DNA from 3 places in the Desulfosarcina ovata subsp. ovata genome. Region 1 is predicted to be linked to each of the others. Evidence: riboswitches for the same ligand, from Rfam matches in the RefSeq annotation. Region 1 holds a riboswitch; each other region holds the start of a gene.

Region 1 (5,441 bases):
GCCACCGATCAACGCGCCGGTCCAGTCGCCTCCCAGGGCCCGGTACAGGGTGACCCGGTTTTTAATCAGCGTGGCCTGTTCGTCCACCAGTTGACGTTCCAATGTCTGAACGCTGGTCCAGGCTGTCAAGTAATCAAGGTAGTTGTCTTGACCGTTCATATACTGCAGATGGGCGTCCTTCAAGGTCAATCGCGAGGCCTTCAACTGCTCCTCCAAAAGGGTGATGTACTCGCCCTGGCGTGTTTCGGTAGCCAGGCTGTCCTCGACTTCCTGGATTGCTTCGGCCACGGTCTGGGCATAGGCGGTAAGATATTCATCCGCCACGGCCCGGGTGCGATCCACCTCGGCCGAGCGGTAACCGGCGTCGAACACCGGGCCGGTGAGGCTGGCCGCCAGGGTGGACACCCAGTTGCTGAGCAAAAGATCAAGTGCGTCGCTGGAAAAAGCCGCGTCTGCCGACAGGGTGATGGACGGCAGGCGATCGGCCCGGGCCGCGCTGACCTGCCAGTCCGCTTCTTTCAGGCGCAAACCGGCGGCGCGCACATCGGGCCGGGCGGCCAAAAGATCGGCAGGCAGGCCCGTAGCCGGCAGGGGAATCAAGGACGGTAATGTTTCCTGGGTGAGAGCGAATTCGCCGATACCGGCCTGCCCCAGAAGAACGGCCAGGGCATTTTGCTGCTGCTGCTCGGTAAGTTGCAACGGCGGCAGATTGGCTTTGGCATCGGCCAGGGCTTCGCGCTGTTGGGCAACGTCCAGGGCGTCGGCCTGGCCATTGATGAAACGCAGCTCCTGCAGCTTGAGCATGCGCTGGTTGATGTCGATTTGATCCTTGAGAATCGCGATCTGGCGGTGCAGGGAAAGAATTTCGATCCAGGCGGTGGTTACCTCGGCCGACACGGTTACGGCTGCCGCCGCCAGGTCTTCGGCGCTCGCCTTCAGCTCCAATCGCTCGGACCGGTGCAGTGCCGCCAGCCGTCCCCACAGGTCAAGCTCGTAGGCAGCAGTTAGTCCGGCGCTGAAGCTGCGGCTGTTGCTATGGGACGTCCCGGCCGCATCGGTTTTTGTTTGCTGCCAGCTTTTTTCGGCACCGGCATTGGCGTCGAGCGTCGGCATGCGGTCCGCCCCGGCCTGACGAGCAACGGCATCGGCCTGTTTCAAGCGGGCCCAGGCCGTGCGCACATCGAAATTACCGGCCAGCGCGGTTCCCACCAGTTGGTTAAGCTCATCGCTGCCAAACGCCTCCCACCACCGATCGGGCACCGGGTCGCTATCCGTATAAAGCGAGTATGCCGACGGTAGGCTGATAGGCGTGTTTGGCCGATCCTGAGGCGCGAACATGGCACACGCCGTAACGGTCAAGGCACTCAGGGTGATGCAGATCCATTTCATCATATTAAACTCCATCGCTTGGGCTGGCGGAAAGAAATAATTCCCCCAGATCGCGCCGGATTTGGGTTCGTCTACAAGGCGCCGCCACCGGTGCATATCGGGAATATGTGCCGGTGGCGGCAACGCGGTAGACGGGCACAAAGACAAGCAGGATGGTGGAATTATTTCTTTCCGCCAGCCTAAGGCCCCGTTGCTTGGGGTTCGCCATCTTTAACGGCTGTTCCGCCGGAATCCTGCGCAAAAAAATTAAAAAAACATCGACCGATGCTCGCGGCCGCTGTTTTGAACGGGACAAGTACTTGCCGATATCCAAGGATGACAATCTGGACGCCCTTCTCTTCCAGGCATTGACCACCAAGGGAATCCTCCCCACCTTGCCAGGTACACCATAGCCCTTGTTCGTCAAAGTTGGCGATGCGTTCATCGTGGTGGAATTTTTCGCGCCCCTGTTTGTTGTCTCTGAATTACCTCGATCGAAGCGGCAACACGTATTTGTATTGACAATGACAGACTCGGTTAATTAATATTTTTTCAATTTTGGTTGTCCAGGCGCGTACGAAACGCGAATGCAGAACGGAAAGATTCGGCTGCGTTAGGGAATCCCGTGAGAGTCGGGAACGGGCCCGCCGCTGTAACCGGAGACGAAACCTGCAACAGACCACTGGTAACATACCGGGAAGGTGCAGGAAAGAGAAAGACCCGGAAGTCAGAAGACCTTCTTGGACAATGCGTCGTATTCCTCGAGGACGGGTGTGGTACGACAGATCCTGCCGGATAGTTATGGGAAATCCCCGGATCGTGACTTTTACGGTCCGGGTTTTTTATGCCCGGACCCAAGGATTGAGGAGGGCATAAAAAGATGAAAAAATGCGTGGGTTTCCTTTTTCTGTTAACCTTGTGGATGCTGCCCGCTGCTGGTCCGGCGGCAGCGGTGGATGAGCAAAGTTCGCCGGTGGTCGTGGATGAGATGATTGTCACGGCAAGCCGGTCCGAGCAGCAGAACGAAAAAGTCCCGGCCCAGATCACGGTGCTCACGGCCGAGGATATCCGGGCCAGTGGCGCCCAGTCCGTTCCCGAGGCGCTGCAGAATCTGGGGGGCGTCATCGTCACCGACCTTAACGGCAACGGGTTCAACCAACAAGTGGATATGGGCGGCTTCGGGGAAACCGCCAGCCGTCATGTGGCCGTTGTGGTCAACGGCCGAAAGATCAACCCCATTGACCAGTCCAGTATCAATTTTCTTTCCATTCCCATTGAAAACGTGGAAAAAATTGAGGTGCTCCACGGTGGGAATTCCGTACTTTACGGCAGCGATGCCATGGGCGGGGTCATCAATATCATCACCAGGGAGGCCACAGCCGGCGTCCATGGCTGGGGTGAAGCCGGCGGGGGAACCCATGATACATTCAAAGGGACCGCCGGCCTGAGCTTTAGCGAGGGACGGTTCGGCGGCCATGTTGGCGCCGTTTATTATGAAACCGACGGATACCGAGAACGCTCGGAAGCGGACCGAAAAAGCGCCTATGCGAAACTCTTCTACTCTGCCTCCGATATGTTGGACCTGAGCCTGGAAGCCAATACCACCCGGGCGGATTATGAATATCCGGGAGGAATGACCCAATCCCAGATGGCCGCCGATCGCCGTCAGGCCGTCAATCTGGAAGACGAAGGGGAGAGTCAGGAGGACTATTACGTGCTTTCCGTTCGTTCGGACTGGGGACGCCTGGGCCGGCTGAACGTCGATTTGAGCTGCAAAAATTATGAACGCCAGGATACCATGGTCTCCTGGGACTTTCCTGCCTGGGGGTATTATGGGTATTATGATTATGACTATACGACCCTCGGGGCCAATCCCCAATACGTCCTGAACCACTCCATCCTTGGAAGGGACAACCGCCTGACAGCCGGTATCGAATTCTATGACACCGACTACGATGCCTGGAACGGCGATACCGCTACCCAAACCCAAATCAATACCTACGACCATGAACAGACGTCCGTCGGATTCTATGTCCAGGATGAATTCAGCTTGGTTGACAATCTGGTATTGAACATGGGCGCCCGTTACGAGGATTTCGATACCACCTTGCGCTCCAGCCTTGGCACGGACAAGGACCTGAGTGAAAACGAATGGGCCTGGAACCTGGGGCTGGCCTATATTTACGCGCCAGGGTCGAAAGTTTACTTCAGGACCTATCAGGCCTTCAGGTTTCCGAAAGCCGACGAATTCATGATACTTTCCACAGGTGCGGTCAACGAAGATCTCAACCATGAAACGTCGATGGGATACGAAGCCGGGGTCCGGTTCGTTGGCCTGGACAAACGGCTGTCTGCAAACGCCAGGCTGTTCAGTTTCGATGTCGACGATGAAATCACCTGGAACGACTTTTCCAACCAGAATGAAAATCTCGATGAAACCCGCCATCAAGGGGGAGAACTGGATATCGCTTTCCAGGCTACCGATCTGTTACGCCTGTTTGGCGGATTTGGCTATACCGATGCGGAATTTACGGCCGGCACCTATGACGGAAAAAAAATCCCGCTGGTGCCCGAATTCAAGGCAAACTTGGGGTTTGCCCTAAATTTCGATTTCGGCCTAACCTATCGATGCCAGTACAACCACCTGGGCAAACGCTATGCCGGGGGAGACAATGACAACGCCTATGACAAGATCGACAGTGCGGACACCGTCGACATGTACCTTTCCTATTCCATTAAGAAGATAGAACTCTTTTTGAACGCAACCAATATCTTCGATGAAGAATACCATAACGGATACAATTACGGTCCGGGGTATGAAAGTTACCAATACCGTTCGGCATACATATTGCCGTAACATCTTGTTATTAAAATAAAAAATAGCGCTGGACAAAAAGATCGCTTTGTGTTTTAATCATGGTGGGTACAATTAATTAACCAGGAGGTCTCCATGAGCGAACACATCGACAAAAATGTTTTTCAAACAATTCTATCACCGGTGCTACCATTGATTGAGGTTACTCAAAATAGTCTCCATAATGATTTGGACACTTACAAGCTTTCATTATCATCGTTCACCACAAATTTGCTTTTTGGAATAATAACCAGAATTAAAAGCGTTGGACAAATCGTCACTGAGATCAAAACATCACCAACTGCTAAGGCATTAGGATTGGTCGTCGCATCGAAGTCTATGTATAATGAAGCGTTTAATCGTTATCCCCCAGAAATATTTAAAGATATATTCCATCAGTTGGTAAAAGAATTGGATTTGCATAAAATTCCGGAAATCAGTCATCTTGGAAAAATGCTAATTGTAGATGGTTCGCTTTTTCCGGCCATTTCCAATATGGCATGGGCTTGTTACAAGAAAACCGCTAATGCGATCAAAATGCATTTATCTTTTGAACTCAACCGAATGATTCCAACCGAATTTATCAGTACGGAAGGTAACTTTTCCGAAAAAGAATTTGTTAAGCAAATTCTTCGCGAAGGCATTACATATGTCTGTGATCGAGGCTATATCGCTTTCAATCTGTTCAAGCAGATATCCGACAGCAATGCATTTTTTATTATTCGCGGAAAGTCGAATATGACGTACACTGTAAAAGAGTGTCTCACTGCCACCGTACCGGATACATTCTTGAAATTTTTCAGTGACATCACAGATTCAAATATAATATTCAATAGCGATGAAAACAAAGCAAGTTATCGTATTGTTAGCTTTACGGCTATGGGCGAAAACTACATTTTGATCACAAACAGAAATGATTTGACAACTTACGAAATTATAATGCTTTACGCTTACAGGTGGCAAGTGGAACTTTTTTTTCGCTTCATAAAAAGAACCTTCAAGGGAATTCACTTAATGAGCCAATCTCCTCATGGCGTACAGATACAATTCTACTTGTATATGATTGCTTATCTATTGTTATTATCATTCAAACAAGATACGGAAATAATAAGCAGAGAAAATGAAAAAGATGAGCATGAATCTGAAGAAAATAATAAGAACGAAACCTTGCTAACTTCATCTTCATGCTCCAATTCAAATGCAAAAAGACCATATGTTT
Region 2 (5,441 bases), 2.1 Mb from region 1:
ACCGCAACCGCCCGGGCACCCAAATGGCCCTCCATCGCCAGAGCCCGGCCTATGTGGGCCGGATGTTTTCCATGATGGGATCCATGGCCTGGATGCTTTCGGGTCAGGACCTGATGTTCGACAGTGGAGAAGTTGCCGAGACGATGAAGCGTGTCGGTTTTTCCTCCGTGGAGAGTTCTGTCGTCGGGACACCCATGATGCTCATGGAGCTGGACATTGCAAGGAAATAATTATCTTTGAGAGTGTCCATCCAGAAATAGGCAAATTGGGTTGAGATCAAGGCGCCCGAAAAATTTTACCACAGGCATATGGTTGATATTCCGAGGATAAAAATTTTCGCGCAACGACGATATCGGGCAAATTGGTCATTTCTGGATGGGCACTTGATAGCATGATCTCGAGCACTGTCAACACGATCCAAGTTCTTGCACAAACCGAGGCAGTGAGATTACGGTTACACCGCTGCCGACTGAGAATTCATCATCACCGCCGTAAATTATGTATTTCCGGGTAGCGCCGACATCATCGCAGATTGCGCTGTAATGCCGGCCCAATTTGGGAGCTGTACCATATTTGATTTCCACGGCCCAGATTTCCGATGACGGCATCCTGATGACCAGGTCAATCTCCGCTCCTGCGGCGGTGCGGTAAAAATAGGTTTCGGCACGACGGGGCAATACCGAATGGATATTTTCCACCACAAAACCTTCCCAGCTTTTGCCAAGCACCGGATTGGAAAGCAGGGCATCATACTGGTCGATTCCAAGCAGCCGGTGTAAAATGCCGCTGTCCCGGATGTAGTAGCGTGGAGATTTTATCAGCCGCTTTTTGACATTGGCATGCCATGGCTCCAAACGTCTGACCAGTAACAAATCCGAGAGGATGTCGATATAGTTGCTCACGGTTTTGCCATCAATTTCAAGGTTTGCACCCAGCTTTGAATAGTTAACCGGTTCGCCCTGCAGATGGGCCAGCATAGTCCACAGGCGGCGCATCCTGATCGCTGGTACACGATAACCCAATTGTGGAAGATCCCGCTCAAGATAGGTGCGAATCAAATCCTCAAGCCAATCCATGGCAATATTGTCGTCAGCGGCCAGGTAGCTTTCGGGAAAGCCGCCTCTTACCCAGAGCTTGTGTATTGTTTGGCTTTGGTGGCCGGTCTCGATGACGTTCAGGCCGCCCATGTAGATGTAACTGATTCGACCGGCAAGGCTTTCGGACGTTTGCCGCATCAAATCCATGGAGGCTGAGCCAAGGAAAAGAAATTGCCCGGATTTACGTCCCTGCTCCCTATTTTTATCAATAAGGCCCCGCAACACCGGAAATAGGTCCGGTGCACGTTGTATTTCATCCAGTATGACTAGTTTATCACTGTGGCCGCGTAAAAAAATGGCGGGATCCCTGAGTTTGAGCAGATCTTCCGGTGCTTCCAGGTCGAGGTAGACGGAATCCAGCCCCTTTGCAATAGTTTTGGCAAGTGTGGTCTTACCCACCTGACGAGCGCCAAGCAATGCGACCGCCGGCACCTGCGCGATTTTTTTCTTTATTTCGTTGGTAATCCATCGGGGAATCATACCTTGCATTTTAGGATGCTTGCTACAAAATTACAAGGTATATAATGAGGGTGGATTATAAAATGGCCTTTGCGATGACTTTATTGCTCCTCTCGCATTCAACAGCGGAGAAGTCGCCGAAACGATGAAGCGTGTCGGTTTTTCCTCCGTGGACGTGGAGAGTTCTGTCGTCGGGATACCCATGATGCTCATGGAGCTGGACATCGCCAGAAAAAGGATTGACATCGTACCATATGAGATGTTTTAAATATTTTCAATTTGTTAATTTGCAGGCGTTCGCAAGAACCTAAGAGCCTGTTTGAGAAGTCTGGATCAGGCTCGATAACAAGGCGGAAAGTGGCTCAAAAGCGGAGCATATATATAATATGTGAGCATTTTGAGACACTTCCCAACGCCGTTAGCGGGCCTTAGACGGATTTATCAAACAGGCTCTAAGAGGGAATCCCGTTAAAGTCGGGAGCGGACCTGCCGCTGTAACACATATGCTTTGAATGGTTCAAAGCGGGCATCTCGGCAATTCGTGTCACTGTTCGACATTGTGAATGGGAAGACCGTCGGGATGGATGTGAAGCCAGAAGACCTGCCTGCTGATTGGTTTGGAATCGCTCCCGGGTAGGGAGTAGATGAAAACTCATCGTTGCACCGTCAGGGATTGAATACGGTATCCCCGTTTCCACTGTGGAAGCGGGGATTTTTATTTCGAGGACATGTCATTATGCACCAAATTACCATAAAGGCGATAAACGGCTATGAAATGAACCTGCCCGGCGATACCTGTGCCGATTTCACGAGGCACGGTGAAGCATGCTGGCAAATCCCGGAGATGATCGGCACGGGTATTTTCAAACAAATTGAATTCCGTTCTGGATTTTATCTGTTTATCGCTGACTACCAGGTGAAACAGCACTGTGAATGGGATATCGTCTTCAACCGATCTGGGTTTGGAATCGAATTTTGCGTATCCGGCCAAATGCAAGGCCGGTATACGGGGATGGACCTATCAGTGCTATTACGCGAAGGTCACAGTCCGCTTTGTTATTTCCCTTGCCTGTCCGTCACTGGGGAGGACATCAAGGATACACGCAGATTCTCTTTTTCGATCATCATTGAACCCAAAGTATTTAATACCCTGGTGGGTGGCGATTGCAAACATTTTCCCATGGCATTCAGATCAATTGTGGATGGGACCAGAGAATATAGCTATTACCAGCCCGGCGAAATCACGCCGGAAATCCTCTCCACCCTTGAATCCATTCTTCGCTGCCCGTTAACCGGACCTACCCGCCGGTTGTTTCTTGAGAGCAGGATACTGGACTTGATTGCCCGCCGGTTACAGCAACTTGATGAATGTTCAAATACTTACCCGGATGACGGTGGGATCACCTTGTCGGATGTAGAGAAAATACATCAGGCGGCATCGCTCCTGGCCAAAGATATGAAAAATCCGCCAACGTTATTTAACCTTGCCAGATCCGTGGGGATATCCCACGCCAAAATGAACCGGGGGTTTCATCAAGTGTTCGATACCACTGTTTTTGGGTATCTGAGAAAAATACGACTGCAACAGGCAAAGCAACTGCTGGAAAACCATCAGATGAATGTTACGGAAGCAGCGTTCGGGGTCGGATACAACAGCCTGTCCTCCTTTTCCAGAGCTTTTTTCAAACAATTCGGCAAAAATCCCCATAGGTTCATCCGAAATAGATTTGCAGGTAGATTGACCAATTCAAAACCATCCTCCTGACAAAAATAATACATCCCGGACATCCATACGAGAAATGTACGCGAAGCAGACTTCAATGCTTTCCGGTTTTATTCACCGAGCCCTCCCCTTTGTTCATTTCGAACAAAAAAAAGATCAAATGGGATTCGCACGGAAATCCATTTTAATGTAAGAGCACGACGATATCTCAATCGTTAACCATCGGCCTTGTAAGGCCATGAAAACAAGCCGGTTTGGTGCTTCGCTGCTAATAATATCCCAAGAGACTTAGAATTGAGTTGTGTCCGGTTTCTTTGTTTGGTCTGTGAATCTTGCCGTTATTATTTGTCGATGAACAGGAGAGCGTATGAAAAACCAGTGTGGTTGGGCCGTTACAGGTTTTCTGATGGTTTGCTGTATCGCCATGTCGGCTGGAGCCGAGGAGCAGAAGTATATGACGTTGGGAACCATGACGGTTACGGCTCAGAAGCAGGAGGAAAACGTTCAGGACGTGCCGATGTGCATAACGGTGTTCAGCGATCAAGATATTGATGATAAAAAAATCAAATCAATCAGCGAAATAGCCGATTTTGTCCCCAATTTTATGGTTTTCAATGAAGGTGGACCAGGCATCAATTCACCATCCATGCGCGGTATTCATGCACCCCATCTCTCCTATACGACGTCGGTGGGACTTTTCATCGACGGCATCCCTATCTTATCAACTTTTGGATATGAAGATGCACTGCTATATGTAGAGCGTGTGGAAGTACTCAGGGGACCGCAGGGCACCCTGTATGGGAAAAACACCCAAGCCGGCGTCGTCAATATTATCACATCGCAGCCCAACAACCAACTCACTGGAAAAATCAGCGCTGAATTGGGGCGCCTGCTTTCCGGTGAAACAGGAGATAAACTAAAAAAAGAAATTTCGTTCAATGTGAGTGGCCCGATACAAAAAGATAGCCTTTTTATAGGCCTGGCCGGGCAATTTTATCAAAGAGATGGATATATTGAAAACACCATTACCGGCGATACGGTAGATGACAGAGAACACTGGTTGGGAAAGGCTCATCTTCGATGGACGCCGACGGATCAACTGGATATTTCATTGATTGCTTCGATGCTTGAACACGACGATGGGGGAGCAAATATAACCCTGGGAGAATACGGAGCCGCGACATACGGGATTTCCGTTCCAGGGGATCGCAAAGTTACCTCCAACCTAGAAGGCAATTATAAACCACGTGAAAATTCGCAAGCACTGAAAATCAACTATGATTTTAGTGAGTTGTGGACATTAACATCGATTACCACAAGAAGGTCGTACAATGACGAAGCCGTGGACGATTTTGATTATACCGGCGAGACATTATCACATATCTATAAAGATGACCAATTAAGAACCACGGCACAGGAATTCAGACTGAACTATGCCTCAGAGCAGTTAACATGGCTGCTCGGCCTGTATTATGACAATGACTATAAACATAAAAAAAGGGAGACCATATCTAGTTATTCAAGCATGAACAGTTCTACTGATCGGGAGATCGATGGGGACACCTATGCAGCCTTTGTCCATGTTACTTATGGATTGGCCCCTCACATCAATTTGATTGCCGGCTTGCGATATGAACAGCAGGATCAGGAATTTGAAGATAATCTTAACGATAAACAATTAGATGATTCCTGGGATGCATTCACACCTAAGATAGGTGTGGAATACCATTTTACATCCGATGTTTTGACCTATGCAACCGTGTCAAAAGGATATCGTTCCGGTGGATTCAATGCGCTGGCCGATGAGGCTTCACCCTATTACAGCTATGATGAAGAGGAGTTGTGGTCCTATGAAATCGGAATGAAAAATACCTTGCTGAACAAAAGATTGATTCTGAACGGTGCTCTTTTTTATATGAATATCAGCGACATGCAAGTCACGGATGCTGTCACGCCTGCCACCTCGTACCTGACCAATGCCGCCAAGGCCACGGCTAAGGGAATAGAGGTGGAAGCCACGGTCAGGGTAACCCAGGGCCTGAGCCTCATGGGCAGTTTCGGGTATACCGATCTTGAATTCGAGGACTTCGAGGACGCAAAAGGCGATTACGAGGGCAATCGGAATCCCTATACGCCGGACTACACCTACAACATCGGCGCTC
Region 3 (5,441 bases), 2.0 Mb from region 1:
ATAAAACAGACCTTGAGTCCATGCCCGGCGGCCCGCATGGATAGTCCCAAGGCTGCCGTGGTTTTTCCCTTGCCATCGCCTGTATTGACGATGAGTAGTCCTTTTTTCATATTATTCCTTCTTTATTTTCGTTTAGCTTAATCACTTAACACTTATTAAGTATTTCCTGGGTCGGGCCTGATTTTAATTTCGCCCATTGTTAGCCATTAAATAAAATAGAAATATGTATTTATAAAAAAATCAAAATGTTGACTACGGACCATCAAAATTTGTAGGTCCTCTGGGCGAAGTTAGAATCAAGCCCAACACCCAACAATAGGTTCCACCTGCTCAGCGGCATATCGGACCAAAGCTGCCGATGTACTTGGTTCCATGCCGTTCAACTTATTGTAGATTGAGGTAACTGAAACGGCAATATCCTCTTTTGAAGCCTGGAAGGCTGCGTGAATTGATCGCTGGCTTCCCTGAACGACCTGGCTCATCAGGTAAAAAAGCGTCGAAAACAAAAGGTCCCTTGTGTATTGTTCTTTAGCGGTGTTCTCGAACCATTCGTCAAATTGCTTAGGATTCAGTACCTTCTTCATCAAACCACGAGCCATGACAGAAATCGGAGAATTCTTGATGAACGCCGTAAAAACAGGACTCAACATGATGTCACCTCCCCAAATAATACAGTTTTTCTTTTTTACTGTATATTTTGGAGATGGGTTTGTTCAGCATTTATTTAATAAGTTCATCCAGTTATGAATGGTCTTTTAGTGCTACCTTGAAAGGGCTGATCTGATGGAACCAATGGCTAAAAGTTGAACCTTAGGCCTGCTCCTATAGTACGGTCCGTTGCAGGATATCCCTTTGTATCCTGATATTCTTCATTAAATAGGTTTTTAACGTATATTTTAAAGATACACTTTTTAATGTTTCGCCATTGATTAAACAGGACCTGTTCTACTGCAAAATCCACCACATGGTAGGAATCCAATGCAATTTGATGGAATTCATATTCTCCCGCATCGACCTCTTCGGCAACTTCTATCACCTGATCATCCTGGTATTTATAATCGAAAATCAAAGTTGTGGCATCCAGCAACTTCCAGCTTAACCCAGCATTGACACGGTTTTTGGCTCGATCATCCAGCATGGTCTCTCCTGCAGGTTCACCCCCTTTATTTTCAAATTCCTGCCAAGCCCAGCCTATCCTAAAATCGATACGGTCGGTAAGGCTGCCGGCAAACTGAAGTTCAATGCCCTGGCGGATTACTTCCTCAAGATTGATCAAATATTCATACTTGTCATCCGTAAATTTACTGTTGCTGGCAATATAGTCCTTAATCTGAGCGTAAGAATAATTCAACTGCATCTGGATATCTCCTGCAAGGCGCCGGGAAAAAACAAGATCATAACCGATGCCGTGCTCAGGATCGAGCCAGCCGATATTGGGTATTCCAGACGCCTGTGTTTCCCACAGCGGGCCAGGGTCCCGCCAGATACGGCTGATACCAACTGAAACGGAAGTGTCACGGAGGCTCTCCGCCAGGTTATCGAGCTTATACGTAAGAAAGGATTTGGGAACCAATTGGTTATATTCCCTTTCAACCCACAATCCCTCCCCGTCAATATAATACTTGCCTGTCTTTGGAACATAATTACTTGAGCAATGGGTATTGTCCTCATAACGCAAACCTGCTGTGAGTGACAGCTGCGGAAGGATCTCCCATTTATCCTGAACAAAGGCAAACAGACTTTCATGTCTTTTTTTATAGGAATCCCAGGAACTCAATCTGAAAGATGTTGCGGCATTGTAAGAATCTTCTTTGTTGTAAAGCTGTTCGATTCCCGCGCCAATTGTGGCGGTGTGCCCGGAAATCGGCTGGAATTCATTGCTGACCTGGCTCCCTAAAAGTCTCCAATAGACCTGATGCCACGCATCTCTGAGACCTTCGGAATGATCTTTACTGTTGACCCAGACTATACTGGGGTTTTCGTAATCACCATCTTCAAAATACGCATCAGCCATCCATGTCCCCAACGAAGTCGGCAGATTGAAATCCAATCGAAAACGGGTTGATGTTGTTTCTTTTTTCGGCGATTGCCAGGAATAATAACTCGCGGTGTCCGTGGAGACTTCTGGATACCCCCCGTCATAATTGCTTTCCTGGTCATTGGGGTCGTTGATTACCGCGGTTTCGCGCTCAACATCTGCGTGTGATACGGTAAGGGCGATATATCCGCTGTTTAGCAAAAGGTAGCCCAGCCGGCTGATAAAGTTATCAATATCAGTCTTATTGTTGCGCAGATATCCATCAGTATGATATTTTTGATATCCTACATCGTAGGTAAAATTATGAACACCGCCGCTGAAGCTCAGGTTGTGTTGCTGCGTATTATACCTCCCGTAAGTTGTCGATAGGGTTGCATCCGGTTTTAGGGTTTCATATTGCTTTGGCGCCCGGACTTTAAAATTCACCACACCGCCGACAGCCTGACCTGGATAAAACGCGGAATGAGGACCGGGCAAAACGTCAATGGAATCGATCAAAAACGGTGGAAGAAGAGCATAATCAGTCATTCCAACTCCGTATCCTCCCATATTGCGAATGGCTGAGCCGTTGAGAGCAGTTACAAAGCGTCGGCTGGAAAAGCCTCGCATGTACAATGTATCTTCCCCTGGAACCAGATCGCTTTGACCCTGGTAATCCATGATCACAAAATCCTTTAAATAATCTCCCACGTTTTGCGAAGTGGTCGGACTATAGTAATTCTCCAAATCAATGGTTACTTTTCGTGGTTCTATCTTAACAGACGATGAGTCTTTTTTACCTATAACAGTAATCTCTTCTATTTGCTCTATCGATTCTTCACCATCATTCGCGTCTGCCGGTTCTGTGGCTAATGCAGAATTTAAAACAAGGAATGCTAATACAGCCACACTAAAAAACATCTGCCGGGCAAAATAAACAATCTGTCTTCTCATTCACTGTCTCCTATAACATTAAGATATCGGCCTTGTTCATTTCTCAGTTTTTCTAGATCGGCACTACCTTTAGTCATGAAAAAACAAAAGCCTTGAATCGTTAAAAAACGACCCAAGGCTATCCCCTCTTTATATCCTCAGATTCAAACAGATGCCGACATTGCCGTGCACAGCATCTCTATAGTTGTTCAGGTAGGTCTTCTGACTCTTGGATCACTCTACTAGCTGCGCCTTCCCATCCATAACATCGACAGTGGCATATTGCAGTCTTCGTCCCCAATCACAGCGGCGGGCCCGTTCCGGATTTTAACCGGATTTCCTTTTATGCAAAGTACTGCACCTGATCATTGCTACTTACTAATTAATAAAATCTCAAAAGTCAATCACCTAAAAAGAGATGTTCATAGCAATCCATACCAACCGGGCCTTGGCGTATTCTTGCAATCCAGGTTGGCCGACGGAAAGATCGGCCACCAAAGGGCAACATCAAAGAGATTGGCCACCCCGTTCATGGGGTCCAGGTCGGCACTGCGCCGGAGACGGTCCAGCCGGGAAGCGGTGATAAATCTCATGGATTGATTCCTTTTGCCATGGCTTCGGTGATCAGGTTGATCTGCCGCAGATCATCCATGACCCATTGTTCCCGGGTGGTTGAAAAATAATGGGCGGTGATGCCCAAAGCCAAGCCCACCACCGTGGTTGTAAAAGCCAGGATCAGATTGGAGGAGAGCTGGGCCATGTTGCCCTGGGTCAGGCCCGCAAGCCCGGTGCCCATGGGGATCAGTGTTCCCATCAGGCCCAGACTTGGCCCCACCCGGACGATGAGCCGCATCCGGTCCACCTCCTTGAACATGACCAGCTGGGTTTCCTGGTTGAAGGATTCCAGCTTTTCCATCAAAAACAGATCACCGGTTTGGGAAAGTGCCGACACCTTGTCTGCATAGTCTATCACACAAAAAGGCAATTTCCCGGTCAGTTCTTTGGGCAAATGTTTTTCTTTGTGGATAAAGCTCATGGCCTGTTCCACATTGCCGGTCAGCCGCCGGCGTTTCACCCACTCAGCAAAAAAACCGCCCGTATAAATGAGCAGCCACAGGCAAAGTAAAATCAGTGCCAGCACCACCGGATAGAGCAGTGCCGTTGAAATGGTATATAAAACAGTTTGAAAGGCGGGAAACAGGTTCAAGAATGTTCTCCTTTAGCCTTTGCGGTCTGCTTCCAGCATGCGTGCGGCCAGGGATTCCCGGGCCCAGGGATTGTTTTTGTCAAAGAATTCCTTGAGCTGCATGCCGTATTTGTCCTGGATATAGACCTCATAGATCTGCTGCCACTCGGTGCCGTCCACGGCAAAGGGGGTCACCACCTTCCAGCCCCAGAGATGTTCGGTAAACCGGTTCATCTCCCGGGCACCGGCATAGTTCTCCTTTTTCATGCCCTCGATCCACTTGGGATTGAGATATCGGGACCGAAGCTCCTTGCCGATGGCGGTCTCAATGTCCTCCACAAAGGCATTGTCCGGATCTGCCTGATTGGAAAGCACCACGTCCGGATAGCTGCCCTTGACCCGTTTTACCGCCAAAGCCAGGCCGCCGAGTTCGGAAAAGACCCCGTCCGTATCCAGGCTTTTAAAAATATTGGAGGAGCGGCTGTGCATGGTGATGTCCACCCCTTCCAGATTCTTCTTGTATGCGGATTTCAAGGGTTTCCCCCAGATGCCTTGGCCATAGCCAAAGGAGACGAAATTAATAAAGACATCGGCGATTTCATCATCATTTTCCCAGGTGCCCGAGGCCGGCACCAGGTCTTCAATGGTGTTGCCGTAAGAGCCGGGCTCGTTGGAAAAAACCCGTAGTTTTTTTAGCCGTTCCGCATCTTCTTCGGAATAGCCCTTTTCTACCAGATAACTTCCAGCAGGTAATGCTCCACTTTTTCCACGGCCTCCTCATCAAAGGTGGCGAGTTTGAGATCTTTCAGCAGCCCCAGTTTTTCCACCATCTCCTGGATGCGCACCCGTTTTTAGCAGCCAGCTGCGGATTATTTTCCATGGTCTGGCTGTACTGGGAGATCAGATCGGAGAGTTCCGAATACTCGGCATACGACCCCGCCTTTTTCATGGGCGGGATCAGATAGTCAATGATCACAGCCCTCCCCCGGCGTTTGGCCTGGACCCCTTCGCCAATGTCATCCATGACGTAGGGGTAGAGGTTCTGAATACATTGAGGTAGGTGCCCCCGACATTTTGTTTGCCGGGGGTGTGGTTCCAGAACATGATCACTACTTTTTTATCTTTATTGGCCTTGGTCTTCAGGTTGAGCCAGGCCTGGACCCGGGTGATGAAAAAATCTAAATTTTCGTCAATGGCATCATAGGTGTAGAGGTTTTTTCCGGTCAGCGCATCCTTTTGGACCACCTTGCCTCCGATGGCAGAGGGCTCAATCAGCCCATACATCTCCGGATTGGCCATGGCATA

The links. A riboswitch is a leader RNA that binds a small molecule or an ion and turns the genes downstream of it on or off. The one in region 1 is predicted to bind cobalamin.
Region 2: another riboswitch for cobalamin. It lies ahead of GN112_RS28220 (helix-turn-helix domain-containing protein); the one in region 1 lies ahead of GN112_RS19360 (TonB-dependent receptor).
Region 3: another riboswitch for cobalamin. It lies ahead of GN112_RS28090 (TonB-dependent receptor); the one in region 1 lies ahead of GN112_RS19360 (TonB-dependent receptor).

What each region holds. Positions count from the first base shown of each region.
Region 1 is NZ_AP021879.1:4,377,390-4,382,830, forward strand. Features, by position in the region: gene GN112_RS19350 (efflux transporter outer membrane subunit) at 1-1,392, opposite strand, end outside; gene GN112_RS33650 (hypothetical protein) at 1,394-1,747, opposite strand; cobalamin riboswitch at 1,920-2,126, shown strand; gene GN112_RS19360 (TonB-dependent receptor) at 2,249-4,225, shown strand; gene GN112_RS19365 (IS4 family transposase) at 4,319-5,441, shown strand, end outside.
Region 2 is NZ_AP021879.1:6,440,391-6,445,831, reverse strand. Features, by position in the region: gene GN112_RS28230 (methyltransferase family protein) at 1-230, shown strand, start outside; gene GN112_RS28225 (ATP-binding protein) at 408-1,586, opposite strand; gene GN112_RS34945 (hypothetical protein) at 1,702-1,824, shown strand; cobalamin riboswitch at 1,963-2,179, shown strand; gene GN112_RS28220 (helix-turn-helix domain-containing protein) at 2,293-3,321, shown strand; gene GN112_RS28215 (TonB-dependent receptor) at 3,647-5,441, shown strand, end outside.
Region 3 is NZ_AP021879.1:6,407,906-6,413,346, reverse strand. Features, by position in the region: gene cobO (cob(I)yrinic acid a,c-diamide adenosyltransferase) at 1-110, opposite strand, end outside; gene GN112_RS28095 (hypothetical protein) at 297-650, opposite strand; gene GN112_RS28090 (TonB-dependent receptor) at 797-2,971, opposite strand; cobalamin riboswitch at 3,146-3,330, opposite strand; gene GN112_RS28085 (hypothetical protein) at 3,373-3,543, opposite strand; gene GN112_RS28080 (MotA/TolQ/ExbB proton channel family protein) at 3,540-4,157, opposite strand; gene GN112_RS28075 (cobaltochelatase subunit CobN) at 4,170-4,871, opposite strand; gene GN112_RS28070 (cobaltochelatase subunit CobN) at 4,942-5,160, opposite strand; gene GN112_RS28065 (cobaltochelatase subunit CobN) at 5,109-5,441, opposite strand, start outside.